One region of the Paenibacillus jepli genome, then DNA from elsewhere that is predicted to be linked to it. Evidence: riboswitches for the same ligand, from Rfam matches in the RefSeq annotation. Region 1 holds a riboswitch; each other region holds the start of a gene.
The links. A riboswitch is a leader RNA that binds a small molecule or an ion and turns the genes downstream of it on or off. The one in region 1 is predicted to bind cyclic di-AMP.

Region 1 (7,961 bases):
TTGGACAACAGATAGATAGCCATCTTGCCCGGGGTCATCCCGTGCTCGGCCGCTTCGTCCCGCAGCTCCGCCGGGGCACTCAGTACGGTCACAGTCAGGTCCAGCGCAGACTCTAATACCAGACTCACCTGATCGGCTAGTCTGGCTTCTAGCAAAGCGTCCGGACGGGAACCGGTCATGACGCTGGTAACGATGACATCTGCCGCTTCGCTGGTCAAGTAGTGGCCATCCTTGGCACGCTCGACGATCTCGCCCAGCACCTCTTGCATCCCGATGTTCTCAAATTTCAGGTCTCGGATCATAGTCGCTCCATCGGCATTCCACGAACGCAGCTCCAGCACACGATCATCTCGGTCGACTCCGAGCTCCAGAGAAGGGTTGAAGTCGATCGCCAAATAAACAGCCACCTCGGGGTAGGAGCGCAGCATGTTTGGAAGCGCAAGCAGCAGTAGTATCACAGCAGCGGCTGCAATTAAGGTGACCGTCATGCGAGCAGCACTGCGAGGCTTAGCGGGAAGGACAACTTCTTCGCCAATGACGGCATGATGGGTTTTGCGTATTTTGCGGAACTGTCCGTCAGAGGTCAAGACGATCCAATACCTTATGCCGGCGTCTACGATGATTCCGCTTTTCATGCTTCACTTCCCCCCTTCTTCTGCTGCGCGGCTCCGGTCAGATAAGCGTGCAAGTGCGGATAAGCACCGGCATGGATTAATACAAGAGCGATCAAAAATTTCCGATTGCGTTCCAGTGTTTTGCGAGTCACTCCGGCAAACGGCAAGATATCTTTAATGGGCAGCTGTTTTTTTTGATGCAGCAGCTCCAGCAACTCAGCATTACCGGCAATTCCCGCAGCGATCCGCTGCATCGTCTGCCTGGAATCGGCATGTTTGGGGGAGCTCTTCACCAACTCGGCAAAAGATATTCCAAACCGCTGCAATTGGGCGTTGAATTCCTCAATCTCCTGCCGTCGGTCCTCTGCCTGAAGATGTGCCGCATAATGGCGCATCGACTGTTGTTTTTCGATCCGGTTCAGCCTGCCTTCCTCGCCGGTTCCTTCGAGTGCACTGTACGGCACACTCGGGGCATGCCGCCGCTCCTTGCGAAGATGATCGATCAGCCGCCGCCGGATGACAGTCTCCGCAAAGCCGATGAATGATTTTCCCGCCGTCGGCTCGTACTGTCGGATCGCCTCATGAAAACCGCTTAGCGCAATACTGTATTCGTCATCATGTGCGGGATCGATATACCTTTTGCAGAACCGACTGGTCGCTTTGATGATAAAGGGCTCATAGGCAGCGATAAAAGGACTGAGAAGCTCCTCCTCCCCGCAGGCAATGCGCGCGACGATGGTTTCCGGCGATTCTCGGCCCTGATGGCCTGAACCGTCCCCCTTCCGGGACTTCCCTAGCCACCTTTTGAACAATACAAGTACCAACCGCTCCACCTCACATTGATAGCTTTCGACTTGTTGTAATTTGTTGAGGGGGTGTACACAAAAAGAAACGCCTCCGGGCACGCGGAGGCGAGATTCGGAATTAACAATAACCCTCAGACGTTCGTCTATGCTGCAATTTGTTGCGTCGTTTATTCAGCACGCCCAGACGCCTCTTGAGTTGAGCTTCCCACTCATGATCCTGCAGCTGCTTGGCGAAGCTAAGCAGGTCCAGCGCCATATCGATCTGACTGTGCACCACTTCCATAGGGTCCTCATGCTCATGATTGACACAGTTTTCGGCGAGTGCTGCGCTCTCTTGCTCCACATAATCGTGGAAGTCGACCTCGGAAGCACCGTCTCCATGAGCGTATTCAGCCAGTATTTCATATTCGCTTTCGATCAGGTAGTGGATCTCTACCCGATGACAGACCGGACAAAACATAATCGGTACATTGTGGATGTGTGTCCGGTAATGCTTCAACGTTCCTTTTGTCCCTAACATGCTGGCGCCACAACAAAAGCTCATTTCGACCCCTCCTTTGGCTCGCCTGCCCGGAACTTTGCTTCCGAAGCAAATCGTTTAGCCTCGTCGTTTTGTCACATTTTACCCGTCTTATTCTCCGACTAATCACGGATTCGATGTCCGGATTGATAGTTCTGCCTGATATAGTATATTCTCCTCTCGCCTGACAATCCCTGCTTATCGGCTTGTCCAATATCTAACTGTCGATATGTTTGTAGGGTCAAACAAAAACAAGCCCGCAATGGGCTTGTTTGTTCGAGCTTGTGGCTCTATGTAATATCGCGTTAGATAAACGTTTTGGCAGATGCGACGCGACGTGCGGTTACATAACGCTTGTCATAGTAAGAGCTGGACAGTTTGCTGACGATAACGCCTTTGCTGCTGGACGAATGTGCAAACTCGCCATTGCCGAGATAAATGCCTGCGTGAGAAATGCCTTTACCGCTTGTGTTGAAGAACACCAAGTCGCCAGGCTGCAGATCTGAACGATTCACTTTAGTGCCCTTTTGCGCTTGTGCGCTGGATGTTCTTGGGAGACTGACATTGTACTGGTTGAAGATATGAAGAACAAAACCCGAGCAATCAAAACCTTTTGTTGTGGTGCCGCCATATTTGTAAGGCGTGCCTACAACCTTGTTGACCTTTGCGCGTAGATCCTTTTCGCTTGCGACTACGGAACCTGCAAATGAGGCAAACATTACTGCTGCGAGCATTAGTGCGATAAATCGTTTCAAGACTTTTTCTCCCTTCGTGCCTACGAGGTTAGCTGAGGGTTCGGTTGAGAGTTTCCCTATAATTCCTTGCTTACGGAATTAATTCACCCGGGGTTGGATCCCCCGTTTCTCAGGCAAAACTGAGAATTCGGCATCGGTAGTATTAATTTTCCTATGCTACAGGGATTCGCCCTTTAAAGCCAAAATCCTACCTCTTTAAACATTAGAAAAACTTCATAAAGCGAAGAATGGCGAAAAAGCCTGTAAGCACAAGGCTTCAGGCTGCTGTTAATTTTAATTATGAGAGAACATTAAGGAATGTACTGTTGTACAATTTTAATGATTTTTCCATCAATTACAGTTAAATGGTAGGGGAAATCTCTCATATCCCATTCCTCTTGGTCTTGGATAATCTCGATAAATTTGTCGATACCGATCGACTCATTCCACATGATCTCAGCTTCTTCAATAACACCGGTACGATTGTAGATCTGCATAAGCACTTCCGCGTCAGCCGCAACCTCCAACTCGACCAGTCCGTCATCATCGTTAATTATATAATAGCCGTCAGGCGCTTCTGTCATCTCCGGATCCTGCTCATACAAACGGAATTGCTCATCAGCTTCAGCACCTTCGAACCATTGTATGTAGTCCGCAACAATCGTAATCTTGCCATCTTGCTTTGTAATCGACTCAATGTAGGCGGTATGCGTATCGGGAGAAGCGGGCACAGGCTGATACGCACCGTCCTTGGCGCTCGCCGCGCCAAACTGGATCAGAACAATCATAACGACAAGTGCGCTCAACAGAGGTTTTTTCATTGCATTCTCTCCCTTTTATAGCATATTCCCGTCCACCTTACATTTTCCTTACCCTGTCCGGAGGAAGCTGAACCAGCTCTTTGTTAGATTTTTGTTTTCTATACTAATAAGACGGATGAGAAGGGCGAATGGTTGCATCATAAATTGATTTCGATAAAAAAAATTAAAAAAATGAGAAAAATAATGTCTTGCCCCGTCTCCGCGTCCCACTTTTGGCGATACCGCAATCAACTGCCGGCCGCGACAGGCCCTCGGGATCGGAAGCTTGCCAGTTGTATACGTTGCTGTCAAAGACAAAAAAAGCCCCACAAATGCGGGGCGTCAACCATGCCGAAAATAAACTTTATAACGAGGTTGCTTGCTAGCGGTATTACGCTTTGAGCGCGGCTACGATCAGGTCGCCCATCTTGGTCGTGCCGATCGCCTGGCTCTTGTCGACAGCAATGTCGCCCGTGCGGTGGCCGTTGTTCAGCACTTCTGCAACAGCGTCCTCGATCGCCTGCGCGGCGGCATCGTAGCCGAAGGTCAGACGGTACATCAGCGCCACCGACAGGATCGTCGCGATCGGGTTGGAGATGCCTTGACCGGCGATGTCCGGCGCCGAGCCGTGCACCGGCTCGTACAGGCCGAAGCTGCCTTCGCCCAGGGAAGCAGAGGAGAGCATGCCGATCGAACCGGTCAGCATCGCTGCTTCGTCGCTCAGGATATCGCCAAACATGTTCTCTGTGACGATGACATCGAAGCTTGCCGGACGACGCAGCAGCTGCATCGCGCAGTTGTCGACGAGTACATGCTCCAGCTCTACGTCCGGGTATTCCGGCGCGATCCGGTTGACGACTTCGCGCCACAGACGCGATGTCTCGAGTACGTTAGCCTTGTCTACCGATGCCAGACGCTTGCTGCGCTTCTGGGCGATCTCGAACGCCTGGCGGACAATCCGCTCCACTTCGGTCACGTTGTAGACGCAAGTATCGACCGCTTCCTGGCCATGCTCGCCCTCGCGGCGGAATTTCTCGCCGAAATAGATGCCGCCTGTGAGCTCACGGACGACGATCAGGTCTGTACCTTCGAGCACTTCCGGCTTCAGCGTGGACGCTTCCTTCAAGCAGTCGAAGACGGTCGCCGGACGGATATTGGAGAACAGGCCAAGCTCCTTGCGGATGCCCAGCAGCCCAGTCTCGGGACGCAGCTCCTTGCTGTTGTTGTCCCATTTCGGACCGCCTACGGCGCCCAGCAGGACAGCGTCTGCGCGTTTGCAGATGTCCAGCGTCTCTTGCGGCAGCGGCGTGCCCTTCTCATCGATGGCGATGCCCCCGAACAGCCCGTGCTCAAATTCGAAGCTGAGTCCGAACAGCTCCTCGGTTTTCTTCATCACCTTGATCGCTTCCGCGACAACCTCAGGTCCGATACCGTCCCCGGCAATGACCGCGATTTTTTTCGTTTCTGCCATGTGGCTACACTCCTTTTGTTATTCCCCTAGATTAGGCTCATTTTGTCGCGCCGCCCGCCGGACTTGCGCTTGTCGATCAGACGGTTGAGCGCGTCGACATAGGCGCGGGCGCTCGCTTCCAGGATATCGGTGCTGAGACCGCGACCCTGTGCGGATACCTCATCCTGCTGCAGCACGACATGGACCTCGCCGAGCGCGTCCTTGCCCTGGGTAACCGACTTGATCGAATAGTCTTCCAGCTCGACGACTTCTGCAGTGGCTTTGTCAATGGCGTTATAGATCGCATCCACCGAGCCGTTGCCTTCCGCCGTCACTGCCTGCTCGCCGCCAGCGGTTGAACGGATCCGTACCATGGCACTCGGCGTGGACTGGTTGCTGTAGCTGACTTCCACCGCTTCCAGGGTGAATACCTCCGGCGTCTCGACCAGCTTTTCCTCCAGCATGGCCCGGATATCTTCGTCGCTGACATTTTTCTTCTTGTCCGCCAGCTCCTTGAACTTGGCGAATGCCGCATTGACCGCCTCATCCGACAGCTCGTACCCCATATCCAGCAGCTTCTCGCGGAAGGCATGACGGCCGGAGTGCTTGCCCAGGACAAGCTTCGACTCCTTCAGGCCGATGGTTTCCGGGGAGATGATCTCGTACGTGGTCTTCTCCTTGAGCATCCCGTCCTGATGGATACCCGACTCGTGGGCAAACGCATTGGCGCCGACGATCGCTTTGTTGCCAGGCACGACCATGCCTGTCAGCTTGCTCACCAGACGGCTCGTTTTGGCGATCTCCGTCAGTTGGATTGTTGTCTCGGCTTGATAATACTCGGAACGCGTAGCCAGCGTGAGGATCACTTCCTCCAGAGCTGTATTTCCCGCGCGCTCGCCGATGCCGTTGATTGTCCCTTCGATCTGGTCCGCGCCGTTTTTGATGGCTGCCAGCGCATTGGCCGTCGCCATCCCGAGATCGTCATGGCAGTGGGCGCTGAGCTGGATCGATTCGATATTCGGCACTTGCTCCTTGAGCGTCTTGAAGATATTGCCGAACTCGGACGGCGTCATATAGCCTACTGTATCCGGGATATTGACGACGGTCGCGCCCGCCCGAATCGCCATCTCCGTTACTTCACACAGAAAGTCAAGCTCGGTGCGTCCCGCATCCTCCGGCGAGAACTCGATCTTGTTGAAATATTGCTTGGCATAACGAATCGCACGTTCAGCCGCTTCCAGCACCTGATGTTTCTCCATGCGTAGCTTGTGCTTGCGGTGGATCGGCGAAGTCGCGAGGAACAGATGAATGCAAGGATCCTGAGCATCCTTAAGTGCCTCCCGGACAGCATCGATATCCTGCTCCCGCGAACGCGCCAGACCGATAATCGAGGCATTCTTGACTGCTTTGGCCACCGCTGCCACACCCGCCAGGTCGCCAGGTGAAGCCGCCGGAAAGCCCGCCTCGATGCGGTCTATGCCCAGCTTCTCCAGCTGCAGGGCGATCTCGACCTTCTCTTGCGTGTTCAGGTTGACGCCCGGCGACTGCTCGCCGTCACGCAGCGTCGTGTCGAATAGATAGATTTTGCGCATGCTAGTGCCTCCTGTCCCCGTAATATGAAGACTGACCCGTTTACAAACCAACATCCCGGATACCAGCGCGAGCAGACAGACCTCCCTTGAAGGAAAGGCCTGCCCCTCTGCCTGGATAGTCCGGGATAGACGGCATTACTTTATTGGTTGCTGATCCTTCTTACTTCTTGATCCAGTGCATCAGTTCACGCAGTTGGCTGCCCACTTGCTCGATAGGATGCTCGGCTTCACGACGGCGAGTCGCAGTCAGTGTAGCGCCATTGGATTGGTTTTCCAGGATGAAGTCACGGGCAAAACGTCCAGCCTGGATGTCTTCCAGTACGCGCTTCATTTCTTTTTTGGTCTCTTCCGTAACCACGCGAGGTCCGGTGACATAGTCGCCGTACTCGGCCGTGTTGCTGATGGAGTCGCGCATAGTGGACAGTCCACCCTCATACATCAGGTCCACGATCAGCTTCAGCTCATGCAAGCACTCGAAGTATGCCATCTCTGGCGCATAGCCTGCTTCTACCAATGTTTCGAAGCCTGCTTTTACCAATGCGCTTGTACCGCCGCACAGGACAGCTTGCTCACCGAACAGATCGGTTTCGGTCTCTTCGCGGAACGATGTCTCGATGACGCCAGCGCGGGTACAGCCGATGCCTTTGGCATAAGCCAGACCGATTGCTTGCGCGTTGCCGGTAGCATCCTGCTCGATCGCGATCAGCCCGGGCACGCCGAAGCCTTCAACATACGTACGGCGTACCATGTGGCCAGGAGATTTTGGGGCCACGAGCAATACGTCCGTGTTGCTGTCAGGTACAATTTGTCCGAAGTGAACGTTAAAGCCGTGCGAGAACATCAGAGCCGCGCCTTTTTTCAGGTTCGGTTTGATTTCTTCGTTATATACGCGAGCTTGGGTCTCATCCGGCATCAGGATTTGGACCACGTCAGCCACTTTTACAGCTTCAGCTACAGAAAGAACTTCGAAGCCGTCGTTTTTTGCTTTCTCGGCGGATTTGCCTGCACGCAGACCGATTACAACCTTCAAGCCGCTGTCACGCAAGTTTTGCGCTTGGGCATGACCCTGGCTGCCATAACCGATAACCGCGATTGTTTTGCCTTGCAGAACGTTTTGATCCGCATCTTTTTCATAGAACATTTTAACTGCCATGAGAATGAATGCCTCCTTTAATTTGAACCCTATTGAACGGGTGCTCGAAGGGGCGAAAGACAAGCGCCGGTTGTCGCCCGCTCAAGCTCCCGTTCAATAATACGGGTAAGCTTATATGTTAGTCCTGCGGATGCGCGCGATTAGCGCGCATTACCCCGCATCATCGCCGTCACGCCTGTCCGGGACAGCTCCCGGATGCCGTAAGGCTTCAGCAGCTCGACCATCGCATCGATCTTCTCAGAATCTCCGACCACCTGAACCATGAGCGTATGAGAACCGATATCGACGACAG
Region 2 (7,961 bases), 1.7 Mb from region 1:
CGACGATCGCATCCGGCTGCGGACGGTGGATTGCCTTGTCATCAAGATCGGCGAGATGAGGCAGCCAGCGGCGGATGTAGGCGCCGTCCGGATCATGCTTGAGCGACTGGCTGGCAGGATTCATGATGCGGAAGTAAGGCGCCGCATCGTAGCCGAGCGAAGAGCTCCAGAGCCAGCCGCCGCGGTTCTGACAGTTGTCGTAATCCGTGAGCTGGCGGCGGAAATACTGCTCTCCGAGCGTGAACGGACAGAGGAGGTTTTTGGTCAGAAACATGGCGTTGATCATCCGCAACCGGTTGTGCATCTCGCCCGTCTCGTTCAGTTCTGTCATCGAAGCGTCGATAATCGGGATGCCGGTACGCGCTTCCTCCCATGCCTGATAATGATGATCGGATAGGGCAGAGAGGTCGTAGCGGGATTCGTAGCGGAAGAAATCTTCGTTAAAAATAGCCTGGTAGAGATAGAAGTCGCGCCATGCCAGCTGCCGCACCCATGTCTCGCCTTCGTCCTTGTCCGATGCCGCCGCATACGCGGCACGGGCGGACAGGGCGCCGCTGTTCAGATACCGGGCGATCCCGCTGGTGCTGTCCTCTCTGGCGTATCGGTCGCGCCGCGAGGCATAGCTGCCGAGACCTTCGCCCTCTGCGAATTCCGCCAGCTGCGACCAGGCATCTTCGGCTTCATCCCGCTGTTCCTGCAGCTGTTGCCGCAGCTCAGAGGGCAGAGAGAAGGAATCCCACCCATCGCCTGTCAGCTCATCCACCGTGTCAAGGTCCGTCAGCTCGGCCGAAGCCTGTGGGCTGGCATACTGCTGCATATACGAGCGCCATTTATTATAGAAAGGGGTGAAGACCTTGTAAGGCTCGCTTCGCCCCGTATAGCTATGAAAGTCTTCGGGATCGGCCAGCGGCAGGTCGTCGATCAGCACCCAGGGTACGCTGCGGCGGTCCGCGATCTCCTGGATCCGCTCATCACGCGAGTTTGCATAGGGCGTGTAGTCGTTGTGGGCGACGATGCCCTTGATGGGATGCGCCTCCAGGAGGGCGTCTATGACCTCCCAGGGAGCCCCGTACAGCAGATGGAGCGTGCGGCCCGCTGTGCGATACTGCGCCTCCAGCCGGGCCGCCTCGCGGAGGAATCGCCGCCCGCTGTGGGCATCCATCCGGCCGTCCCCGAGCAGTCGGGGGTCGAAGATCAGCAGATGGATGCCGGGCATGTCCCGTTTCTTCAGGGCGTCGAACGCCCGCATATCCCGGATACGCAGATCTTTGCGGTGGATAAACAAGTACAATGATGAAACCTCCTCGAGCGGGGGTCGTATAAACCGACATAAGTTGTTCGGCAGAACAGCTTCCCAAATGATAGATACAAGTATAAGCCAATACACCAGCCGGCGGATTCGTAAACACCGGGAAGGTGACCCTGCGGCGCTCATCTGCGTACAAAAAAGCAGCCGTCTGCGGAAGCAAACAGCTGCTGGGAGATGGGTGCGGGTCTAGGGCCGAGCCTGGCCTGTGATCCGCAGTGCAAGTCGGATTGATGAGATCACACCCCGACTTGGCATGGTTAATCGTTTGTACTGGACTAGAGCCCAGCTACGCGGCGCGCGCCCATGTAGCGCGTATCCCAGTAGGCTTCGCTCAGCTTGCTGATGATGACGCCTTTGCTCGAGGAGGCGTGAGCGAACTTGTCGTCGTCTACGACGATGCCGACATGGGATACGCCCTTGCCGCTGGTGTTGAAGTAGACGATATCTCCAGGCTGGAGCTCGTCGCGCTCGACACCTTCGCCATGCTGCGCCTGACCGCCCGAGGTGCGGGGCAGGCTGATATCGAATTGCTTGAACACGTACGCGGTAAAGCCGGAGCAGTCGAAGCCGCTCGTGGTGTTGCCAGCGTACTTGTACGGCGTGCCGATCAACCCGGCGATCACATCCTCCATCTTGGCGAAGGAAGACGCGGATACGGCTCCTGCTGTCAAACTCATGATCAAGACAAGAGCCGCCAATGAGGTCAACACTTTTCTCAAGCAAAAAGCTCCTTCCGTGCCTACGAGGTTAGCTGAGGGTTCGGTTGAAGGCTCCCTATGGTTCCTCCGGTCAGCCTGCGTAGCAGGCGGCCGGGGATCAATTCACCCGGAATGGGTCCCCCGTTTCCTGATGTCAGGAACTCGGCTTTCTATGTAATACATCGACATTCATTTCGAGGCTTTTTTTAGTTTTCCTGCTTTTGTCACATAATGTTCACAATTGAAAGCGATTTCCTAAGCCTTAATTGGCAGTTTTTGTGTGATCGTGGCATGCAAAATTAAAAAGACATAGCAAAAAATCGCCTTCTGCCGGAGCAGAGAGGCGATGGGTACGATCAGCTCTGCTTGGACTGCCAGAGCTTGTATTGCGATGCGAGTGTCCAGACCCTGATCATGGAGCGGATCAGATAGTAGGTCTGGTGGAAGATCAAGGCAAGCAGGCCGGCCCATATAAGCGAGACTGAAGAGGCCGCCAGTCCGATCCCCGCCCCGATCCCCCACATGATCACCGTGATCATAGCGAGCGGCAGGAAGGCGCGGACGGAATGCAAGGTGCTGCCCAGTACTCCTGACCCGGAGGCGACCCCAAACTGCATCGAGAGAAAGAGCAGATGCAGCAGCAAGCCCCAGAGCAGCCAGCCGGCTGCGTAAGGCGCTGCGGCCGTAGCGGCTTCCGTCAGCGAACTGCTGGAGAGCAGCAGCTGCAATCCGGCAGGCAGCAGCCACCAGGCAGGAGCAAGGGTGAGTATGGACTTGATCCAGTAGAGCAGTGTAATCTTCTTCCAGCAGGTCCGGATGCCTTGGAAGAACCGGGTGCCGCTCTCCTCGGTGGCGTGGGTCAAGGAGTAGAGCAAGCCGCTCTGAATCAGCGGCGTAAGCAGCATGCGGAGCAGGATCAGGATGCCGAAGGTGAGGAGATAGGGCTGGATCAGATCGGTCTTGAGCAGCTGGAACTGCGCTTCCATCAAGAAAACTTTTACTGCCTGCTCGGATGGGAGCGTATCGGGATAACGCTTGAGCAGCGGGATGAAGGTGGCTTCGACATAACGATAGAGTCCGAAGCCCCACAGCAGCTGGTACAGGAACAGGAAGATAACGATATAAAAATGCTTGACGGCCAGACGCCAGCCTTGTCGGATATGTTCTTTCATGTTCTGCCTCCTCACCAGCCCAAGGAGCCGAACAGCCCCTCGATGAATTTGACGATGCCGAGATTCCAACGGGTGCCGCTGCGACCCGGCAGCTCGGCTTTCATATAATTGTTGATCCGGTTGTTGTCGAGAACGATCGTATAGCCGGGATCAACGGCGGCCCATTCCAGCGGAGCGCTATGGGTGATTTTATATTGTATATGCGTCTCCTGCGCGTCCCATATCTTCTCGACCGTTTTTCCGTCCCGGAATTGGAGCAGGATCGGCACTTTATCATAGTCGCCGCCCCGCTTGCGGATGAGCACGACCGATTCATACACCTTCTGTTTATCCTCCTTAACGGCGCGTACAGTGATCGATTCAACCGCAAAATCGGCCATTTGCTTGCCATAGATGTATTGGTCAAAATAGGACTTCCAGCTCTGCCTGGTGACTTGCTCGACAACGCGCTGGAAATCGCCGGTGGAAGGGTGCTTGAAGCGGTACCTTTGGAAGTAAGTCCGCAAAATTTTGCGCATCGTCTGCGCACCGACCCGCTGCTCCATGTCGACCAATACCAGCTTGGCCCGCATGTACACATTTTCGGCATAGTGATCATGATCGCGATACGACCAGGACAGCTGCTTGAGCGGCGCGGGGTGGGTCATGTAGCTGGATTCGACGAGCAGATTGGGCAGTACGCCATACTCGCTCTCCATCACCTTGTCCTCCGCATAGGAGGTGAATCCTTCGTCCAGCCAGGCCTCTTCGAACTCGCTGGAAGCAACCATCCCATACCAGTATTGATGGCCGATCTCATGGACGACGACCCGCTCCAGCTCATAACCGGGATTGTCCGTCTCGGCAGCAAACGCGGTGACGAGCGTCGGATACTCCATACCGCCGGCGCCCCCGCCGCCTGCAGGCGGGACTACGATCGAGAGCGTAGAGTAGGGGTACTCGCCGTACCACTGGGCATATTTGGCCAGCGCGGATTTGGCGGCATGCATGTAGCGGTCCTGCAGCTTGGCATGCAGCGGGTCGAGATACAGCTTGATCCGCACGCCGGGCACGCCGCTGGTCGAGTAAGGCTCCTCGGCATAGATGAAGTCCGGTGAGGCCGCCCAGGCGAAGTCATGGACATCGTCGGCGTAGAACTGATAGATCTTGCTTCGGCCCTCAGTGACAGGGGATTTGGCAGGGAAGCCGGTAGCGGCGACTTTATAATCGGCTGGGACCTGGATGCGTACGTTATAGATGCCAAAATCGCTGTAAAACTCCGAGTTGCCATGGTACTGGTGGGGATTCCAGCCTTCGGCATCCCTTCCCCGGGTACCGGAGGTTTCATATTTGGCCAGCTTAGGGAACCACTGACCGGCCATGACGAAATCGCCGGCGTATCCCATTCTGGCGAAGACGGCCGGCAGTTGCACGACGAATTCGGTGGACAACGTCACGCTTTGGCCTGGCAGCACCGGGTCCGGGAGCTTCAGCTTGGCCAAAGTACGGTCATGCGTATTGCCATCGTCGGGTTGTACATAATGCAGGCGGGGCAGCAGGCTCTCGCCTTTCTCGGTCTTCAGACTCAATAGCTCCATGGAACCGATGCTGGAATCGGTAGCCTTGTCCTCCCGCAGCTTGCCTCCGGACTCCTGCATGAAGGTCGACTCCGGCGACGCAAAAGCGTTGGGGTAGAGATGCCAGTACATCTCGGCTACCGGCTGCTTGCCGGGATTGGTCCAGGTCACAGTCTGCTTGCCCCGCAGCTGACGCGCCTGCTCGTCCAATCTCACATCCATGTGATATTCGGTGATCCGTTGACTGAGCACGCGTGTAGGCGGGATCTGGATGATCTCCGGTTCGGCCGCTTCCACAGACGGGCTTTGGCCGGGCTCAGCGGTGCTCTGCTCCGCCTTGGATGATGGAGCATAAGCGTACGTGTACTGCGACTGCCAAGCCTCTCCAAAACCGTGCTGCAGGGACCATACGAGCAAGGAGGCCAACAGGACAACAAAAACGATTTTCTTGGCATGACGTGGGATCATGGCTCCAATACCTCCCGTTGACAAGCATTCTAAGGCATGTATATGTTGGCTTTTCGCGGATTATTAGCTAAAATAGAATTTAAATTCGCACCGGAGGCCAGATGGCCATGCCGGTGCCTGATCTGAGTAATGACGGATGCGCCGTCCGGGCGGGCGGGCACGCTGCGATAGGACAACCAACTATAGACAAGCGGGAGTGGATGGACATATGGAGCAGAGTAATGGTCCGGAGAAAAAAAAGAAGCTGGCGTTTAACGTCATCGCTGGAGAGAAGCACAGAGGGTTCGGCGCGGGCTCTATCGATCTGAATTCGGTCGCTTGCGTCATCATCGACGGCGACGAGGCGTACATGGATGCGGGCGCGATGCACGCCAAGAGCAAGATCGAGAAGCGGATCAAGTTCAGCGTGAACAAGGAGGATGTCCCAAACGGACGGCAGTGCTGGATCGTCTGGGTAGCGGTGGACCGTGCCGAGGAGGGCGCTTTCTATGGAGGAGCGACTGCATGCGAGATGTTGATCGACGAGGAGGCGCGGCGCGGCTGGAAGATACTCGCGGATCACGTCAACAAGCTGGATTATGCGCTGAAGCGCCGGTATATCCTTGGCGAACTCGGCGACAAGGAGAAGGGCCTCTTGAAGAATCTGCTGACCCAGCACAATGAAGAATGGTGGAACAACTCCCCGGAAGCGCTGCATGAAGCGCTGGATGTGAGGAACTGATCCAGATGGTCTGGTAGCATCCCCAATCACTTGCCGTCCGGTACAAAAAAAGAGCATCCCCCAATGATCAACCGATCATTGGGGGATGCCCCCTTTAGATGAGCAGAAAAGAAGTTTCAAAAAAAACTTGATAATGGTTATCATTATTGGTAAAATACAAAAAGAAAGAAGGGACCGTCGAAATCCCTTCAATCTTATCAGCTTATTTCGGATCAAACGTTTTGCAGTCGGTTTCTGCGGAACGATGCGCGTTGGACTCTTTATTGTTGACGATAAAGATCGACTCAGCGCTGCAACGATTGTTGCCTGCCCAGTTGCGGCAGGAGCTGACTTCACAGATTACATCTTTAGCCATGTGGATTCACCTCCTCTGCCTGTGCACAATCGCATAGACCGGTACAAGCGCCAACTTGTACCATCGCCAGCTAGCCGTTTCCTTTGTGGAAAGGGTTATTTGTGCTTTTATTGTATTACCCCCTCATTGTAGCAGACAATCATGGGGTTGGCAATCATGGCTGTGGTGTCCTCCGGCACACCGGAACCCCAAGATCCGATGCATAAAATCCATCCCTCCAATGCAGATACTCCATTGTTCGGGACGCATAGATTTCTTATACTGTATATTGATAGTGATAATCAGTATCAACTAAAGGGGATTACAGGATGAATATGAACAGAACATGGATGAGACTGCTTGCGGTCACGGTGACAAGCGTATGCGTGCTTCTGGCGGGCTGCGGTAGCAATCATACTTCGACGAATAAGAAGGATGCTGAAGGGAACCGGGTAGCTGGTGACAACGGTCTGCGAACCGTTCAAGATGAAAAGGGAGAACAGGGTGTGCCGAACAAACCGCAGCGAATTGCGGTCACGTATTTTGCGCTGACAGAGCATTTGTTGGCGCTGGAGAGCCCGCCTGTAGCAGCCAATTATTTCGATGAAATGGTCTCCAAGCTGGTAGCGCTGAAGCCCTACTATGCAGGGACTGAGATTATCGACATCGGAAGCTATAATGAAATCAATCTGGAGCAGTTAGTGGAGCTGGCGCCCGATCTCATCTTGGCTGGCGGCGCGGAGGGGGACCCCTCCGGCAACGAGCTGATCTATGACCGTTTAACGAGGATTGCACCCGTGTTCTACGTCGATACGGCCAAGACCAACGACGACTGGCAGTTCGGCCTGCGGGAAGTGGGCAAGGCAATCGGCAAAGAGCAGGAAGCGGACGAACTCATCGTCGCTTTTGAAGAGAAAGCGGAGCAGGCGCGCTTGCAAGTTGAGCAATACAGCGATCAAAGCGTACTCTTCATTGATGTACAGGAGAAGGATTTCTATGTCTGGGGAGCCGATCGTATGGCCCCTTATTATGATGGGCTGGGTCTAAAGCTGCCTGACGGGTTTGACGGCGCCGCAGCCGCGATGTCCCTAGAGGGTCTGAGTGCCATCGACCCGGATCATCTCTTCGTGCATAACCGCGCCGATGAGCAACTGGAACCGCTACTCGAGACGTTGAAGGAAAGTGCTGTATGGAATCAACTGCAGGCTGTAGAGGCCGGACAGCTCCATGTTATCGACAGCTCGGCGTTTTCCCCTGGTCCGATCGGTACTGTCTATGGCATCGATGCCATCCTGGAAGCCTTGGAATAGCGCTTCGAACATGGTATAACTGATGTGATAGTGAATGGTGTCTGAGGGGTTGCTCGGAAGATGATTGAACATACAGACCTGGCCAACATAGCCGGATTTTTTGCCAGTAGCGATGTGCGTATGACCGAATTGTACTGGGTGGATCTGGAGGAAGGATTCGCTCGGGACGATTTTCTTACGCCTGCTCCTGGCTTTCTTTATATCTTGCAAGGGGTGGGGAGATTCACATTCGGTGACGCCGGTTACCTGCTCCGTCCTGGCGAGGTGCTGCACGGCGGAGGAGATACGCGTATGGCGTTCAGTAACGCCGGTCAGAACAAGCTGCAATATTGCCTGATCCATTATGCGCTGCTCGGAGGGGAGTCCTCCGTATGGACACAGCGGCATTATCGT
Region 3 (7,961 bases), 2.1 Mb from region 1:
GAAAAAGTATTTAAAGACCCGGTGCATAAATATATTTATGTGCAGGACAAGCTCATATGGGATCTTATTAATACCAAGGAATTCCAACGCCTTCGCCGTATCAGACAACTTGGTACTTCATACCTTACCTTCCATGGCGCCGAGCACAGCCGATTCTCACATTCCTTAGGCGTGTATGAGATTACTCGTAAAATCATCTCGCAGTTTGAGCGCAGCCACTATCCCGATTGGCCTCAGGAAGAAAAGCTTGTCTCCCTTTGTGCAGCTCTGCTTCACGATCTGGGGCACGGGCCGTTCTCCCACTCGATCGAGCAGGTATTTGATACAGATCACGAAGCATGGACATGCCGTTTTTTGCTCGAAGATACAGAGGTTAACCGCGTACTTCGCACGATTTCGCACGATTTTCCCGAACAAGTCGCCTCCGTCATCTGCAAAACATACGCCAAGCCGATTGTCGTCAGCCTTGTCTCCAGTCAGATGGATGCCGACAGGATGGACTATCTGCTGAGGGATGCCTACTTCACCGGTGTCAATTATGGCACATTCGATCTGGACCGGATTTTGCGCGTACTGCGGCCCTACAAGGGACGTATCGTAATCAAGGAGAGCGGCATGCATGCGGTGGAAGATTACTTAATGTCCCGATACCAGATGTACTGGCAGGTTTACTTCCATCCGGTTACACGCAGTTCAGAGATTATCCTTAGACAGATTTTTCGAAGAGCAAAGGAACTTTATGTGGGTAGGTACCCATTCCGAACAATGATGAGGCCATTCGAAAGCCTCCTGCAAGGCACCCTGGAGATCGAGGATTATTTTCGATTGGACGAAGCCATGGTACAGACGATCTTTATGGAGTGGGTCTCGGAGGAGGATGCGATCTTGTCCGATCTGTGCCATCGGTTCCTGCACCGTCGCTTATACAAGTATATAACCGTGACCGAGCCCGATGAAGCTCGCTGGTCGATGATCCGCAGGGAACTGGAGAGGGCGGGACTGCATCCGGACTACCATCTGGAGATTGATTTTCCGTATGATCTTTCTTATGATGTATACCGTCCAGGTACAGGTGATGGTGAAGAAAAACCGCCGATCCTGATGCTGAGTGGGGACGACCAATTAGCTGAAATATCGGGAAAATCCGACATCGTCACCTCGATTACCGGACTGCATCACGGCAAGTATCATCTCTATTTTCCGGAAGAGCTGCTGCGTGAAAAAGCGCACCTCTTGTCAGATGAAACGAGAGTCTTATTCGGCCTAGATTAAAAAACTGTAATAATAGAAGAAAGGGGTCGAAATTCGTCATGATTATCGACACACACACGCATCTGGATGCAAAAGCTTTCGAGGCTGACCGTGAAGAAACGATAAGTCGAGCAAGGGAGGCGGGGATCGACCGGATGATCAATATCGGTTTCAACCGTGAGACGATTCCCACCACTCTGAAGCTTGCCGAAACCTATGATTTTATCTATGCTGCAGTGGGCTGGCATCCGGTCGACAGCATCCACATGAAGCCGGAGGATCTCGATTGGATTGCTTCGCTTATGCGTCATGAGAAGGTGGTGGCGATCGGCGAGATCGGACTGGATTATCACTGGGACACCTCTCCCAAAGATGTCCAAAAAAGGGTGTTCCGGGAGCAGCTGCAATTGGCCAGGAAGGTCGGCAAACCAGTGGTTATCCATAATCGTGACGCACACGAGGATATCGTCAATATTCTTAGAGAAGAGAATGCGAAGGAAATCGGCGGGGTTATGCATTGCTTTTCCGGAAGCTGGGAAACGGCTCGCCAATGTCTGGATATGAACTTCTATATTTCACTCGGCGGTCCCGTTACTTTTAAGAATGCCAGGGTTCCTAAAGAGGTGTTGAAGAACGTTCCGCTGGACCGGCTTTTGATCGAGACAGATTGCCCTTATCTGGCTCCTCATCCATTTCGAGGAAAGCGGAATGAACCCTCCTATGTGCGACTGGTAGCTGAGGCTGCAGCGGAAATGAAAGGAAAAACATTGGAAGAAATTTCAAAAATTACGACCGAGAACGCTGAGAATTGTTTTCGATTAGGCTGAAAAAGGCCAAAATCGCTAGGATTTCGAACGAATCGTATGAAAAAAGTCTCTTTCAACCGAAAAATCCCGGGATAAGACGGTGATTTTCCTAAAAATTCGTTAAAATCGTCTTTTAAGCGATCTTTACAATGAGGGTACAAAGAAGGTATGATTCTTCTCAGAGCTTGAGTAATGTATCCAATTTCCAGTTTCGCTTAATCTTCGATTTGAAGAACGGGGGAACCAAAATCGTCAGTCTGCTATCCCACTTGCGACTGCCCGGTTTTCTTCCTTGGGGTGAATTCGTGAAGGGCTGAATCGTCGAAACCGGCACCTTCCGATAGGGCGACTCTCATGTCCGAACCCGTCAGCTAACCTCGTCAGCGTCCAAAGAGAGATCAAACTCGTGTAAACCCCATTCTGTATGAATCTCTATTCATCCGGAAGCCACGAAACAGATCCTCTGTCGAAAGGCTTCCTTTTCGCATCTTGGAAGATTAGAGTCGTCTAAGATTTGAATATTGCGTAAAGCCTCGACATAGGGTGTTTTATGGAGGTGGGGTATACGAGGACACTGGAAGTGCGTGCTTGCACGCTATTCTAAGATAGTCACGCCAAGTATCATGCGTAAGTTCACAGGCGGCGGCTATGAAGGAGGACCGAGGAAGTGGGCATGTTCCAAATCAAGGATACCCATGGTAAACGATCATCCAGCATGTCTTTCGCATTGCGATGGAAGCATGAAAACCTGCGTTTGATTCTTCTGAGTGCGATCATTTCAATCGCTATGACTTTCATGTTGTTGGTGTTGCTGTACGGTACGGCAGAGAAGAGCGTATCGGTAGTGGTCAATGGACAGGAGCAGATCGTATCGACCAAGCAGTGGTCATTGGACCGTCTGCTGGCGGAGCAGTCGATCGAGATCGGACCGCACGACGTTTTGTCGTTGCCGACGAATGCCTCGATCAAGGATGGAGACCAGGTCGTGATCGACCATGCGAGAGCGGTCACCGTTCAAGCGGACGGGAAGTCCAATACGTATTTCACCACGGAGAAAACCGTCAAAGACGCGATGGAAGCTTTTAATATTCCCATCCGCGAACAAGATAGAGTACATCCCGCACTGTCTACGCCGATCGATTCGGACGTGACGGTATCGGTCGTACGGGTCGACACGGAAGTGGAGACTACCCAGCATAAAATGCCGTTTAAGGTCGTCCAGAAAGAAGATCCTGAGCTGGCAGAAGGCAAACAGAAGGTCATCCAGGCCGGACAGGACGGACTGCTCGTCAAGCAGTTTGAGAAAGTGTATGAAGACGGTCAACTGGTGTCTGAGAAGATGATCCTGAAATCGATGGAGACGTCTGCTGTCGAGCAGGTCGTCGCCGTAGGAACCAAAAAGCCGGAACCGAAGGTGAGCGTCCTCTCGTCGCCTGCCTCGGAATCGGCACAATCGGTCAGCACGAAGGACTATTCGTTCCAGGCCCAAAAGACGTTGAAGAATGTCACATTGACTGCTTATACCGCTCATGTGGCATCGACTGGAAAAAGTAAGGGTCACCCGCAATACGGCATCACCGCTTCGGGCTCGAAGGTCCAGGAAGGGCGCACCATCGCTGTGGATCCCAAAGTCATCCCGATCGGCTGGTGGGTATATATCGAGGGCATCGGCTTAAGACGCGCGGAAGATACCGGCGGCGCGATCAAGGGCAACAAGATCGATGTTTATTACGAGAGCGAATCCTATGCCAAGAAGTTTGGCCGCAAGAAGGGGTATACCGTTCACGTGATCGGTCCCAACAAGCCCAAGGCTAGCTAGCACCGTGCATTTGCTTTAATCATATCGCTTTTTACATGCAAATATGCCATCATAAGAAGAGGTGACCCCTCTTCTTTTTGCATGTTTGTCCAAAGGAAGGGGCAGTCTATAACCTCTTCTTCAGAAGGACATGGTCTAATCCAAAATCAGATGCAGATGGAGATAAAATATGATAAGGGAAATTATCGTCGTCGAAGGCAAGGACGACACTGTAGCCATCAAGCGGGCGGTAGAGGCCGAGACGATCGAGACCGGCGGTTCGGCGATCGGCGAGGCCGTGTTGAAGCGGGTGGCACTCGCGATGGAGCGTCGGGGCGTCATTATCTTTACGGATCCGGATCATGCCGGGGAGCGCATCCGCAAAATCGTAGCTGCACGCGTGCCCGGATGCAAGCATGCTTTCCTCCCCCAGGAGGATGCGCTGTACAAAGGGGATATCGGCGTGGAGAACGCCAAACCGGAGGCCATCCGGCGAGCTCTCAGCCAGGTGCGCACCGAGGTGACGGACGGAGTGCCCGAGATTACTTGGGATGATCTGATCGCTGCCGGACTTATCGTACATCCCGAGGCGGCTTCCCGCAGACTGATCATGGGCAATCTGCTCGGTATCGGATATGCCAACGGCAAGCAGTTCTTCAAGCGTTGCAGCACGTTTATGATCTCCAAAGCGGAGTTTATCCAAGCGTATGCGCAGCTAGAGAGCATGCAGCCGAGTCAAAGAGAGGACTGATCGGATGGACAAGCAGCAGGAGATCCTGACAGGGATCGGTACACCCAGAAGAACGCAGGAGATTATTAAGCGGTACGGGTTTTCATTCAAAAAAAGTCTCGGTCAGAATTTCCTGATCGATCCCAATATTTTGCGAAAGATCGTCGAGAGCGCCGGGCTGGACGAGACGAAAGGCGCACTGGAGATCGGACCCGGCATCGGTGCGTTGACCCAGGAACTGGCGGCAGTTGCAGGGAAGGTGACGGCAGTCGAGATCGACAGGCGGCTGATCCCGATTCTGCGGGATATCCTGGCTGATACCCCCCAAGTAGAGGTGATCCAGGGCGATGTCCTGGAGCTGGATCTGCGCAAGCTCTTAGAGCAGCAGTTTGAGGGCTGCGGGGGCGTCAGCGTCGTTGCCAACCTGCCTTACTACGTAACCACCCCCATCCTGATGAAGCTGCTCGAGGAGCGCCTGCCCCTGGAGAACATCGTCGTCATGATCCAGAAAGAAGTGGCAGAGCGGATGGCAGCCAGTCCGGGAGGCAAGGTCTACGGCAGCCTGAGCGTGGCTGTGCAGTACTATTGCGAGCCAGAGCTTGTCTGTACCGTGCCGCATACCGTTTTTATCCCGCAGCCCAATGTAGACTCCGCCGTCATCAAGCTGACGTTGCGCAAGGAGCCACCCGTCCGTGTAAGCGACGAGACCTTCTATTTCCGCGTGGTGCAGGCCAGCTTTGCGCAGCGGCGCAAGACGCTCGCCAACAACCTCACCGCTTTCGTCGGCAAAGAACGCCGCGAGGCACTGATCGGATTGTTAGAGGAAATCGGTGTCGCACCGACAAGGCGCGGCGAGACGCTGTCGCTGGCGGAGTTCGCGGCGGTCAGCGAGGCGCTGCTGGGAGCGGGCTGGGACCTGTAGGCTGAATTGCCTCGTGATCAAAAGCGGCCAGGCCGTTGCTCACCAAACCCGTCGTTCGCCCATAGGATAGACGAAGAGGTGATCTTATCATGAAGTTAGGCGATCTGGTGGTCCGCAATTCGTATGGCGGCGATGTGCTGTTCCGGGTCGAGGAGCTCCGCCAGGCTATAGCCGTCCTCAAGGGCACGGACTATCGTCTGCTAGCCGACGCTCCCGTAAGCGACCTGTCCGTGGTGCCGCATCCCGAGACCGCGCGGGTAACGCAGCAGGTCAGGGTCAAGGTATCTGCGACGATGCAGCGTATGGTACAGGAGCAGGTACGACAACAGCAGGCGCAGCGGGACGAAGTCATCCAACGCCATAGTATCCCGCGGGACCAGGCGTTCTTCGAGCTGCCTGGCCGTGTGCTCCATCTGGACGGCGATGGCAATTACATGAAGAAGAGCATGCAGCTGTACCAGCAGATGCGGGTGCCGGCCCACGGCATGCATGCCAATGAGGCTCAGATGCCCGAGCTCCTGCAGCGGCTGCTGCCGCAGGTGCGTCCAGATATCGTAGTTATAACCGGACATGACGGTGTCCTCAAGCATCGGCCGAAGGAAGAATTGTATCACTTGTCCAGCTACAAGAATTCTCAGAACTTTGTGAATGCTGTGCGTGTGGCCAGAGCGTATGAGAAAAGCCGCGACGGGCTTATCGTGGTCGCTGGCGCTTGCCAGTCTCATTTTGAGGCGCTCCTGCAGGCCGGCGCCAACTTTGCCAGCTCGCCTGGGCGGATCCTGATCCATGCCCTCGACCCCGTCTACATCGCTATCAAATCGAGCTATACCCCGATGAGGGAGACGATCAACCTGGCTGAGGTCATCCAGGGGACGATCAGCGGCGTAGACGGGGTGGGCGGCATCGAGACGATGGGCCGTCATCGTGTCGGGATGCCGAAGCCGCGAACCCCGCAATCGGCTGTGACACTGTAGCTGGCAAAGGGTCGATGGGGGAAATTGGAGGCAAATAGCCACAATTAGGCAAATCCCTCATTGACAAGAACTTTGCTTCGCTGTTATAATATTTCTCTTCGTTTGACAAGCTCCCTCTTTTTGGTTATAATGTTTAAGGAAAGAGGTGGTTGTGAACAATGGCAAAAAATTCGCTGTTGGAGATCAAACGAAGTTTGGAAGCCCATGTTGGATCCAAGATCAGTCTTCGAGCAAACGGTGGTCGCCGAAAGACCATTGAACGCACCGGCGTTCTGGAAGAAATCTACCCCTCTGTTTTCATTGTCAAGCTGGACCAAGATCAACATGCGTTTAAACGCGTCTCTTACAGCTATGCAGATATATTGACCGAATCTGTGGAAGTCACTGTTCGCAATGACGAAGGCGAGGTTCGGATTAACCACATTCAATAGAACGATGCTTTACCCTTGCAGCCCGGAGATGATCCGGGTTGTTTTTTTTATTGATGTTTCCGGGGCCCCCGCAAAGCACCTGAGTACGCTTCGAAGCCAAGCCGCACTTTGTAGGGTTATGCCAGGCATGAATCGGGATGCCGCTGCCGATACTAAGGACGGGGTAACCCTACAGCGATCGAGAAGGAGACCCGAATCATGAGCAGAAGAAGAAGGAGTACGATGTCCGAGGGCTTGAAGAACGAACTGGCCAAGGATCTGGGCTTCTACGATACCGTACAGAAGGATGGCTGGGGCGGGATCACGGCCAAAGATGCCGGCAATATGGTGAAACGGGCCATTCAGCTAGCCGAGCAAGCAGCCAGCAAGAAGCCTTGATACGCATATCCTGCAGGCAAATAAGCTAAGCAGATCGGGTCTCCCGGATAGGAAACCCAATCTGCTTAGCTTTTCTTGTGACCATTTGTTAATATATAAGAAAGATGGCGCTTGCGGAAGGCGTGAGAACGACGATGCGGCCTGCCGCAAGCGCTCTAGGTTTCACTGTCCTACTTGGCTTCTATTTCCTTGTATATGTGAAGCTGTAAACGACGATGAGCGGGTGACAAGGATGAAAGTTTACGAGAAAGCGCCAGCCAAAATCAATCTCATGCTCGATGTGCTCCGCAAGCGGGAGGATGGCTTTCATGAGGTAGAGATGATCATGACCATGGTCGATCTGGCAGACCGGCTGGAGATGGAGGAACTGTCCCGGAATACGATCGTCATCTCAAGCCAGGCGGGCTATATCCCTCTGGATGAGAAGAACCTGGCGTTCCAGGCAGCCAAACTGATCAAGGAGCGATACAAGGTTGATAAAGGGGTCTATATCCATCTCGACAAGAAGATCCCTGTCGCTGCCGGCCTGGCAGGAGGCAGCAGCGACGCAGCAGCAGCGCTGCGGGGACTAAATCGGCTCTGGGGGCTCCAGATCCCGTTGGACGAGCTTAGCCGGCTCGGAGCCGAGCTGGGTTCGGATGTACCGTTCTGTGTCACGGGAGGTACAGCGA
Region 4 (7,961 bases), 1.1 Mb from region 1:
TATCATGGAAACTTCGACATCTCATTTCTTCTATCCTTTGTTGCAGCCGGGTTCACATACTACTTGTTCGAGCGCTTGTTTGCAAAGGTTATGCAAATTCATAGATTAAGAAACTAAATATAGAGGAGAGTGAATGAAAATCAACAAGAAAAAAGCAACCTTTCTATCGATCATAATCATTTTGCTAGCTGCATTTATATACAGCTATTATTCTTATAGTAAGCTTAAATTGTCCAATCAATATGAAGACGTATTTTCTGGAAATTTGCTAGCTGTTGTCGGCTATAATGAAGCATTTGATATGGCAGACATAACGCCCTTCGAATGGGATAAAATGATCGTGTTTTCTCCTTATACATCAAGAGATGAAATGGAAAAAACGGTGGGACGTGAATGGACGACCTACTCCTATATTGGTTATTATCTATTTCAAAAGACCTCTCTGGGGGACTATCCCTTAAGTGACGATTCGGTTAATAAAATTATTTTTATGCACGGAGATGAAATCATACTTGATGTAACCTTCAATCGAAATCAAGTGGATGTCACCCAAATTAGTCAGATCATCCATCGAGAAGAAGCAGCGTTTTCAATTGAAGAGATGGTATTAAAACAAAATCCTTCGAGGGAGTAGATGACATTGCCGAAATCCTCAGATGAAATGGTTGAAGAATACAAGTCGTTTATTCATTTCGTCGAAGATCTTAGATCGATTAGTGAAGCGAACTGGAATAGACCCCTTGCTGAAGGCAAGTGGACTTTGAAAGATGTGATCAGTCACATCATGTTATGGGATCAATACTTTTACGACGAAGGTATTAAAAAGATTAAGCTCGCAGAGCCGGTTACTGTAAAGCATCTGGACTTTAATGAATTCAATGCGAATGCTGTCCAATACGCAAAGACTCAAACAAAGAACGAAATATTAGACCAATGTATCCATAACCGGAAACAGATTATAGACGCTATATCCGGTCTCGCTGAGGAAGAGTACACCAAAGCATATAAAGACGGTGAGAAGAAGAAGTTCTCGATTAGAGGATTTCTACGAGGGTTTATCCCGCATGATAGACACCATAAAAAGCAAATTGAAACGTTTATCAAGACAATATCAGCTACTCAATAAAAAATCAGCGCGGGGAGGATTCAGCGTGGCATATGATTTCAACCAGCACTTAAAGATGTTATGTCTCAACCTCTATATGAATTCAGTGCAGTTACTTTGGGCTTTGGTAAACGTATCAGGATACCGGCCAACTTGAACTGTTCATCTGCCGATCACCATTTGATGCGCAAGCGTGAATTGATCGAGCGACGTGATTTTCACTTTTCCGTGAATCAAGCCACTGATCACCAAGCGTCTGTGCGGAAGGAAGGCCGCTAAAAAATGAGCGAAGCGCTGAAAGCGGCCATGGAATAATGGTTGGGTATGATGCCCCTCGCGTGAATCACAATTTATTCCTGAAATTAATCAGTCCAGCTTCTTTCAGCGAGGTAAACGCAATTACGAGAAGCGGACCTACGAGCAGACCGACAACGCCCAGGAGACTGGCCCCGAGATACATCGAGATCAAGGCGGCAAGCGGAGACATTCCAATATGCTGTCCCATTACCTTGGGCTCCACGGTCCTGCGAATCAGCAGAAGAATGCCACCGAGAATGAGCAGGCGCACTCCCATGGATGGATCGCCCGTCAATAGTTTATAGATGCCCCATGGCGCCAATATGACGATGGAACCGATCAGCGGAATAAAATCAATGATCCAGATAATGATGGACATGGTCAAAGCCAGCTCAGGCACGATGATCAGCAAGCCTATCAATGAAACGGCAAAGATCGGGATGCTGACGATAAACTGGGCTTTCAAAAAACCGAATGTGGCTCTGGAAAACCGGTTAGCAATAAACAGGACGCGGGTCTTGGTCTGCTCGGACATCATCGATAACAGGCCTTCTTTCAATCGAGGGAGGTCGAGCATAAACAGGAACAAGGTAATCAAGAAAACCAGGAAAGACAGCAGGAATCCGGGAGTCCCGGAAATAAACCCGGTCACGAAAGAGATCAGATCGATCTGACTTACACTGCTCCTGATGTCATTGAAATACCGATTGGCCTCTTGGTTCAAGGCTGCGATCAATTCCTGAGGATAATTAGCGGTATACTCCTCCAGTGAACTTAACCAGTTGCTTGAAATTAAGTTTAACTGCTGAATATAGTTCGGCAAATTATCAAAAAACCGGATGCCAAAATTAATAATCACGGTTATCACCGTATACATCGAGAGCAGCAAGATCAAAACGAACAGAAAGAAAACGATCAGAGTGGAAAAGAAATGGCTTATTTTCATATATTTTTGACACCAGCCGACAAGTGGCGACAGCATCATGGAAACCAGCAGAGCAATGATGATCGGTTGCGACACCGGCCATATAAAATAAATAAAGCCCAACAGAAGCAGGATCAGAACCAGACGGCCTAGATTTTTCCGAGTTAGCAACTTTACCATGGACGTCTCTCGCTTTCTCATTTTGAAATCATCTGCGTACCATAGGCAACAAAAAAAACCACGGAGCAGAGAATATCTGCTGCCGGGGTTTTGACATGTCAAATAACATGCATGGGGCTGCATTTCTCTCTCAAACACCTACGAGGTTAGCTGTCGGGTTCGGGCCTGAGAGTGCCCGTCTGCTTCTTCAGACATCGTGCAGATTCACCCCATTGAAACCAAATTGGTCTCATGTGGTCCCCCCGTTTTCCAAAACGGAAATTCGGCATCTCTATGCGGTTATTAGTTTCTATCAAGGAATACTACGCCTATTCCTGATAAAAGTAAAGTTAAAGCAGGAATGGATTCAAAGCTAGGCTGATCAAATGAGTCCAGTCCATCGCAGCAATTAGAAATGGGGTGAGCAGGCGACGCAAGGCAAGCAAAAGCCTGACCTTGATGTCTAGCAAGGACAGGCTCTTTGCGAGAGCAGGCGCCGATTACCTGGATCACTGCCTGCATTAAACGAAATAACAATCCGACTAGTGATCCGCAATCTCCGCATAGATCTCGTCATCGAGATCCAGCTTAATGGCGGAGCGGAACACTCTGCGGTCGTAGTGGTTGTACATGTATTGCTCGATAGCTTCGAGCAGATTGGACTCGATCAGGTACTGACTTCGTCCCTCGACCCAAGCCTCGGCGGTGAAGCCGGTATCTTCATCCCAGGCCAGTTGCACTTCCACTGCGGTCGGTTCGACGCGGCGGCGGTCGGCGAGATGGTAGCAGACGGCGTTGATGACTTCATCCATCGACAGGCGAGTCATGGTTAGTAAGGTCTCCGCTGGTCATCGACTCTTCTGCGGTTGTTGCGGAAGTAGTGGATGATGCCGCGTACGGCAACGATCAGCAGGAAGATGGCAAATACGTTAACGAGCAGTCCCAGCATCTCGCCGAAGAAGCCCATGCCGCCGAACATCCCACCGAACAGCATGCCGGCCAGACCGCCGATCATGAGGCCTTTCATCAGGCTGCCGCCGCTGAAAAATCCTGGCTTGGCCGCTGCGCCTGTTCCTGTTGTATTCGAGGTGTTGCGCGTGTTGGCTGCGGCTCCGGAGTCACTGCGGGTCTCGGTTTGCTTGGGTGTCTTGGTCACGCTCTGCTTCGGAGACTTGAATCCGCCGCCGCGTTTCGCATCGGCAATGTCGGCTGCGCCAAACGCCAGGAACAGCGTAAACGCGATCATAACTAACAAACTTCTTTTCATGTACTGGTTCTCCTCCTGATCTAATTTAGCAAGGACGTTGCCTTCTTCATCAATTACGTCTAAGATAGATGAAAGTTTCACTTTTTTTTGGATCTTTTTTTGGGATGTTCCCAAGCTCGAAAGGAGCGCATCATGAAGCCGTCCAGCCCCGAGATCTACCCGGATAATTATATACAGTACCTGATCGAATTTCACGTCACCCGAGACTACTTTGAATGCCATGAGCTGCTCGAAGAATACTGGAAAGAACAGCCCGGCGACCACCCGCTCTACAACACCTGGGTCGGCCTGATCCAGATCGCGGTCAGCCAGTATCACCTGCGACGCACCAATCGGCGCGGCGCCAGGCTCATGCTGGAGCAGGCGCTGGATCGCCTGACGCCCAACAAGCTGGACCAGCTGGGACTCGATGGCCCGGCCTTGATGGAGCTGCTGAAGCAGCGGCTGCGCCAGATCAAGGATCTGAATCAGGCGGTGCCCTACACGGATTACGAGCTGCCGTTCCAAGATCCATCCTTACTGGAGATTTGTCAGGACCGCTCAGGCGATGCCGCTGCGCTCTGGGGTGCCCCGAGCAGGATGGAGGACGATTCGCTCATCCATCGCCATACGCTCAGGGACCGCAGCGAGGTGATCGCCGCCCGGCAAGCAGCCATCATACGGCGCAAGCACCGGCGCGAGGCTGCCCGCTCCAAGCAGCACGGTTAACCCGAGATCGACTCCTGCTGCTGCGCGTACCCGTCCACGACCAGATCGAGCTTGCCGGTATGCGGATCGATGATCAGACCGTGGACGTTGACGCTTGCCGGCTTGAGCGGATGGTTCCTGACGATCCGCACGCTGTTCTCCACGCTGTCTCGGACCGAGTCAAAGCCGGTCAGCCAGCGCTTCAGATTCATCCCCGAATTCAGCAGCGTCGTGATCGTATCTTCGCTGATGCCGCGCTCCCGCATATGCGAGATGACGAGCTCGGGGTCGAGGCCGGTCATGCCGCACTCGTGATGGCCGACGATGAACACTTCATCGGCTCCCAGCTCATACACCGCGACCAGGATACTCCGCATAATATTGCCGAACGGCTGCGTGACGATGCCGCCTGCATTTTTGATGATCTTGGCGTCGCCGCCCTGCAGGTTCATCGCTTTGGGCAGCATCTCGCTGAGCCTGGCATCCATGCAGGTGACGATCACCATACGTCTGGCGGGGTAGCGGCTGTACTGATACTGTTCAAATGTCCGCTGCGCCACAAACTCCTCATTATGCGCCAGGATTAACTCCAGATTGTTCTCCGATTTCATTCGCTCTCTCCCTTGTCATGCCTATTTGTCTACTTATCTAATGTTGCTCGTCTAGACGACCTGCCCCCGCACCAGCTGCAGCTGGTTGGTATAGATCTGGCTGTCGCTCTTCAGAGTGAACTGGCCGCGCGCAGTATCGTAATCCACTTTGAGCTGGGGCTCGAAGAAGACCTCGAAGCGCGGTTCGTGCCAGAACGCCAATGGCTCGCCGTCGCCCTCGACATCATGCTCGCCAGGCGCATCCAGCAGCTGCAGGGCAGGGACGCCGCTGACGACGCAGCCGCAGCCTTCGGTATCATAGAGCAGCTTCAGCAGCTTGCCGCCGGCCAGCTCGGGCTGCAGCTTGTCTACCGCCGCGGGTGTGAATTGGATCCGCATGGGTTAACCTCCTCTTTTTTCGCCTATAAGTTGATTATAGAAGTTGCAAAAAGTATGATCAAGAGGAGCGAGTTCCAGACTGGTGAAAAGGGACGAGAAGGTGAGGATCGATTCTGGAGAAGCGGAGCGCTCGCCTTTGTCCCCGGATTTGCACCGCTAATGCGATATAATCATAAAACCTGGGGACAACAGCGATTGGAAGAACGATCCGTTACCTAGAGGCCCGTATTTACAACAGTCTGAAATCTACATAGTAAAGGTGGTTGGTGCGAAATGACAGTGGAAAAAAGCCGAGCGCGGTTCCGCGAGCTGGACCGCACGATCAAGAGCTATAGCGAGGCGCTGGGCGTCTTGTATTGGGATCTGCGCACCGGTGCGCCGGTCAAAGGCGTCGAGAGCCGTTCGGAAGCGATCGGCGTGCTCTCGGCGGAGATGTTCCGCCTCTCGACCTCCGAGGAGTACGGCGAGCTGCTGCAGCATCTGAGCGAGCCGGATGCGCAGGCGGAGCTGGACGAGATCGACAAAGCGCTGGTCCGGGAGTCCGCCAAAGACTATGAACGCAACCGCAAGATTCCCGCCAAGCTGCATCAGGAGTATGTGGTGCTGACTTCGCAGGCAGAGTCGTTCTGGGAGACGGCCAAGGAGAAAAATGACTACGCGGGCTTCCAGCCCTACCTCGAACGCATCATCAACATGACGGATGACTTCATCGACCGCTGGGGCGTCCAGGGTTCGCGTTACGATACGCTGCTCGATCAGTATGAGCCGGGCATGACGACAGCGGAGCTGGACCGCGTCTTCGGCGGACTTCGCGAGGAGTTGGTGCCGTTAGCCGCTGCGATTGCGGCGTCGCCGCATCAGCCGGAGACCGGATTCCTGCGCCAGAGCTTCCCCAAGGCCGCACAAAAGGAGTTCAGCCTCTACATCCTGGAGCAGATGGGCTACGACTTCGAGGCGGGCCGTCTGGACGAGAGCGTCCATCCTTTCGCAACCGGCCTGAGTCCAGGCGATGTGCGGATTACGACGCGCTACCTGCCGGAGGATGTGACGAGCGCGCTGTTCGGGACGATCCACGAGGGCGGTCATGCACTGTATGAGCAGAATATCCGCAAAGACCTGATCGGCACTTCTCTGTCGGAAGGCACATCGATGGGCATCCATGAGTCGCAGTCCCGCTTCTGGGAAAACATGGTCGGCCGCAGCCTCCCGTTCTGGGAGCGTTACTATGGTGAGCTGCAGCGCCGCTTCCCGGGACAGCTGGAGGTGCCGGTCGAGGACTTTTACCGTGCGACCAATGTCGTCCAGCCGTCCCTGATCCGCATCGAGGCCGATGAACTGACGTACAATCTGCATATCATCATCCGCTACGAGATGGAGAAAGCGATCTTCAACGGCGGTGTCCGGGCGGCCGAGCTCCCCGAGCTGTGGAATGCCAAGTACAAGGAATACCTCGGCATCACGCCGCCGGATGACCGCGAGGGTGTGCTGCAGGATGTGCACTGGTCGGGCGGCGCCTTCGGCTACTTCCCGTCCTATGCGCTGGGCAACATGTACGCCGCCCAATTCGCCGACACGATGCAACGTCAGTTGCCGCTTCAAGAATTGGTGGCCAAGGGCGACCTGCTGCCGATCAAATCGTGGCTGACCGAGCAGATCTATCAGTACGGCAAGCAGCAGTCGCCGACGGAGATCATCCAGCGCGTCACCGGCAAGTCGCTGGATTCGTCGCATCTGGTTGCGTATCTCAAGCGCAAGTATGAGGACATTTACCGTTTATAGGTAGCGGCATGTGGCTAACCCCCAGTATGAGCATGAAATTTCATATTGGATCGTTCAGCAAACGTGGAGCGGACGTAACGAATGCGAAAAATCGTATTCAAATGGCTCTTTCTATCGAAAATCCGGAAATGAGGTTGAAATTTCAGTCTCATTCGACGCATACCATGCTCCGGCAGCCGAATGAGTGCGGATAATCATGTTCATTGCCCACCATGCCCCATCATCGTCATCACGCCAAACTGTCCCACCCCTAGCCGTCCTTGCGACGGCTTTTTTTCGTTCAAGGCACTCCGCAAATGCCCCCGCATACCCCGAAGAGACTGCCTCATATGGTGGGGCTATTTTGCGTTGGACTCCTTACGCGCCGTGGCCCAAGGATTCGCAAGGAAAACTTTTTTTGCCAATATTCGAACGGTATGAGACGCTTATGCCAATAGAGAGTGTACGGGGGAGGAGAAGAGGCATGAGCGGGGGAACTGAGCTCGAACGACTGGCTGCGCTCGCGGCGGCCGGACATGATGAAGCTTATGGACAGATCTATGAACACACCGTAAAAGACGTGTACCGGGCCGTCTACTATCTGGTCGGCAACCGCTCGGATACCGAAGACATCGTGCAGGACAGCTATCTGCAGTTTCATCGCTCGCTCGGTACGTATGACCCGTCACGACCCTTGCGGCCTTGGCTGATGGGAGTAGCCATGCAGCAGGTTCGTGCTTATCGGCGGCGGCGCTGGATGCACTTCCGGTTCGC

Region 2: linked by a shared signal. The riboswitch ahead of ABC336_RS13105 (C40 family peptidase) and the one ahead of ABC336_RS05750 (C40 family peptidase) in region 1 are both predicted to bind cyclic di-AMP.
Region 3: linked by a shared signal. The riboswitch ahead of ABC336_RS14785 (resuscitation-promoting factor) and the one ahead of ABC336_RS05750 (C40 family peptidase) in region 1 are both predicted to bind cyclic di-AMP.
Region 4: linked by a shared signal. The riboswitch ahead of ytvI (sporulation integral membrane protein YtvI) and the one ahead of ABC336_RS05750 (C40 family peptidase) in region 1 are both predicted to bind cyclic di-AMP.

What each region holds. Positions count from the first base shown of each region.
Region 1 covers NZ_JBDFMD010000001.1:1,242,659-1,250,619, forward strand. The annotation lists gene ABC336_RS05735 (anti-sigma factor domain-containing protein) at 1-635, opposite strand, end outside; gene sigI (RNA polymerase sigma factor SigI) at 632-1,438, opposite strand; gene ABC336_RS05745 (hypothetical protein) at 1,539-1,964, opposite strand; gene ABC336_RS05750 (C40 family peptidase) at 2,246-2,695, opposite strand; cyclic di-AMP (ydaO/yuaA leader) riboswitch at 2,699-2,838, opposite strand; gene ABC336_RS05755 (hypothetical protein) at 2,986-3,495, opposite strand; gene leuB (3-isopropylmalate dehydrogenase) at 3,866-4,945, opposite strand; gene ABC336_RS05765 (2-isopropylmalate synthase) at 4,972-6,516, opposite strand; gene ilvC (ketol-acid reductoisomerase) at 6,677-7,669, opposite strand; gene ilvN (acetolactate synthase small subunit) at 7,810-7,961, opposite strand, start outside.
Region 2 covers NZ_JBDFMD010000001.1:2,946,184-2,954,144, reverse strand. The annotation lists gene ABC336_RS13110 (cryptochrome/photolyase family protein) at 1-1,291, opposite strand, end outside; gene ABC336_RS13105 (C40 family peptidase) at 1,585-2,019, opposite strand; cyclic di-AMP (ydaO/yuaA leader) riboswitch at 2,032-2,185, opposite strand; gene ABC336_RS13100 (hypothetical protein) at 2,364-3,179, opposite strand; gene ABC336_RS13095 (M1 family metallopeptidase) at 3,191-5,203, opposite strand; gene ABC336_RS13090 (YwhD family protein) at 5,412-5,924, shown strand; gene ABC336_RS13085 (DUF1540 domain-containing protein) at 6,127-6,279, opposite strand; gene ABC336_RS13080 (iron-siderophore ABC transporter substrate-binding protein) at 6,588-7,568, shown strand; gene ABC336_RS13075 (AraC family transcriptional regulator) at 7,629-7,961, shown strand, end outside.
Region 3 covers NZ_JBDFMD010000001.1:3,352,986-3,360,946, reverse strand. The annotation lists gene ABC336_RS14795 (HD domain-containing protein) at 1-1,272, shown strand, start outside; gene ABC336_RS14790 (TatD family hydrolase) at 1,311-2,078, shown strand; cyclic di-AMP (ydaO/yuaA leader) riboswitch at 2,260-2,459, shown strand; gene ABC336_RS14785 (resuscitation-promoting factor) at 2,725-3,876, shown strand; gene rnmV (ribonuclease M5) at 4,046-4,606, shown strand; gene rsmA (16S rRNA (adenine(1518)-N(6)/adenine(1519)-N(6))-dimethyltransferase RsmA) at 4,611-5,507, shown strand; gene yabG (sporulation peptidase YabG) at 5,597-6,481, shown strand; gene veg (biofilm formation stimulator Veg) at 6,640-6,912, shown strand; gene ABC336_RS14760 (small, acid-soluble spore protein, alpha/beta type) at 7,111-7,290, shown strand; gene ispE (4-(cytidine 5'-diphospho)-2-C-methyl-D-erythritol kinase) at 7,523-7,961, shown strand, end outside.
Region 4 covers NZ_JBDFMD010000001.1:126,374-134,334, reverse strand. The annotation lists gene ABC336_RS00655 (hypothetical protein) at 134-634, shown strand; gene ABC336_RS00650 (DinB family protein) at 635-1,126, shown strand; gene ytvI (sporulation integral membrane protein YtvI) at 1,449-2,507, opposite strand; cyclic di-AMP (ydaO/yuaA leader) riboswitch at 2,628-2,785, opposite strand; gene ABC336_RS00640 (YxcD family protein) at 3,029-3,313, opposite strand; gene ABC336_RS00635 (hypothetical protein) at 3,316-3,753, opposite strand; gene ABC336_RS00630 (DUF309 domain-containing protein) at 3,886-4,461, shown strand; gene ABC336_RS00625 (beta-class carbonic anhydrase) at 4,458-5,051, opposite strand; gene ABC336_RS00620 (iron-sulfur cluster biosynthesis family protein) at 5,103-5,429, opposite strand; gene ABC336_RS00615 (carboxypeptidase M32) at 5,703-7,208, shown strand; gene ABC336_RS00610 (sigma-70 family RNA polymerase sigma factor) at 7,672-7,961, shown strand, end outside.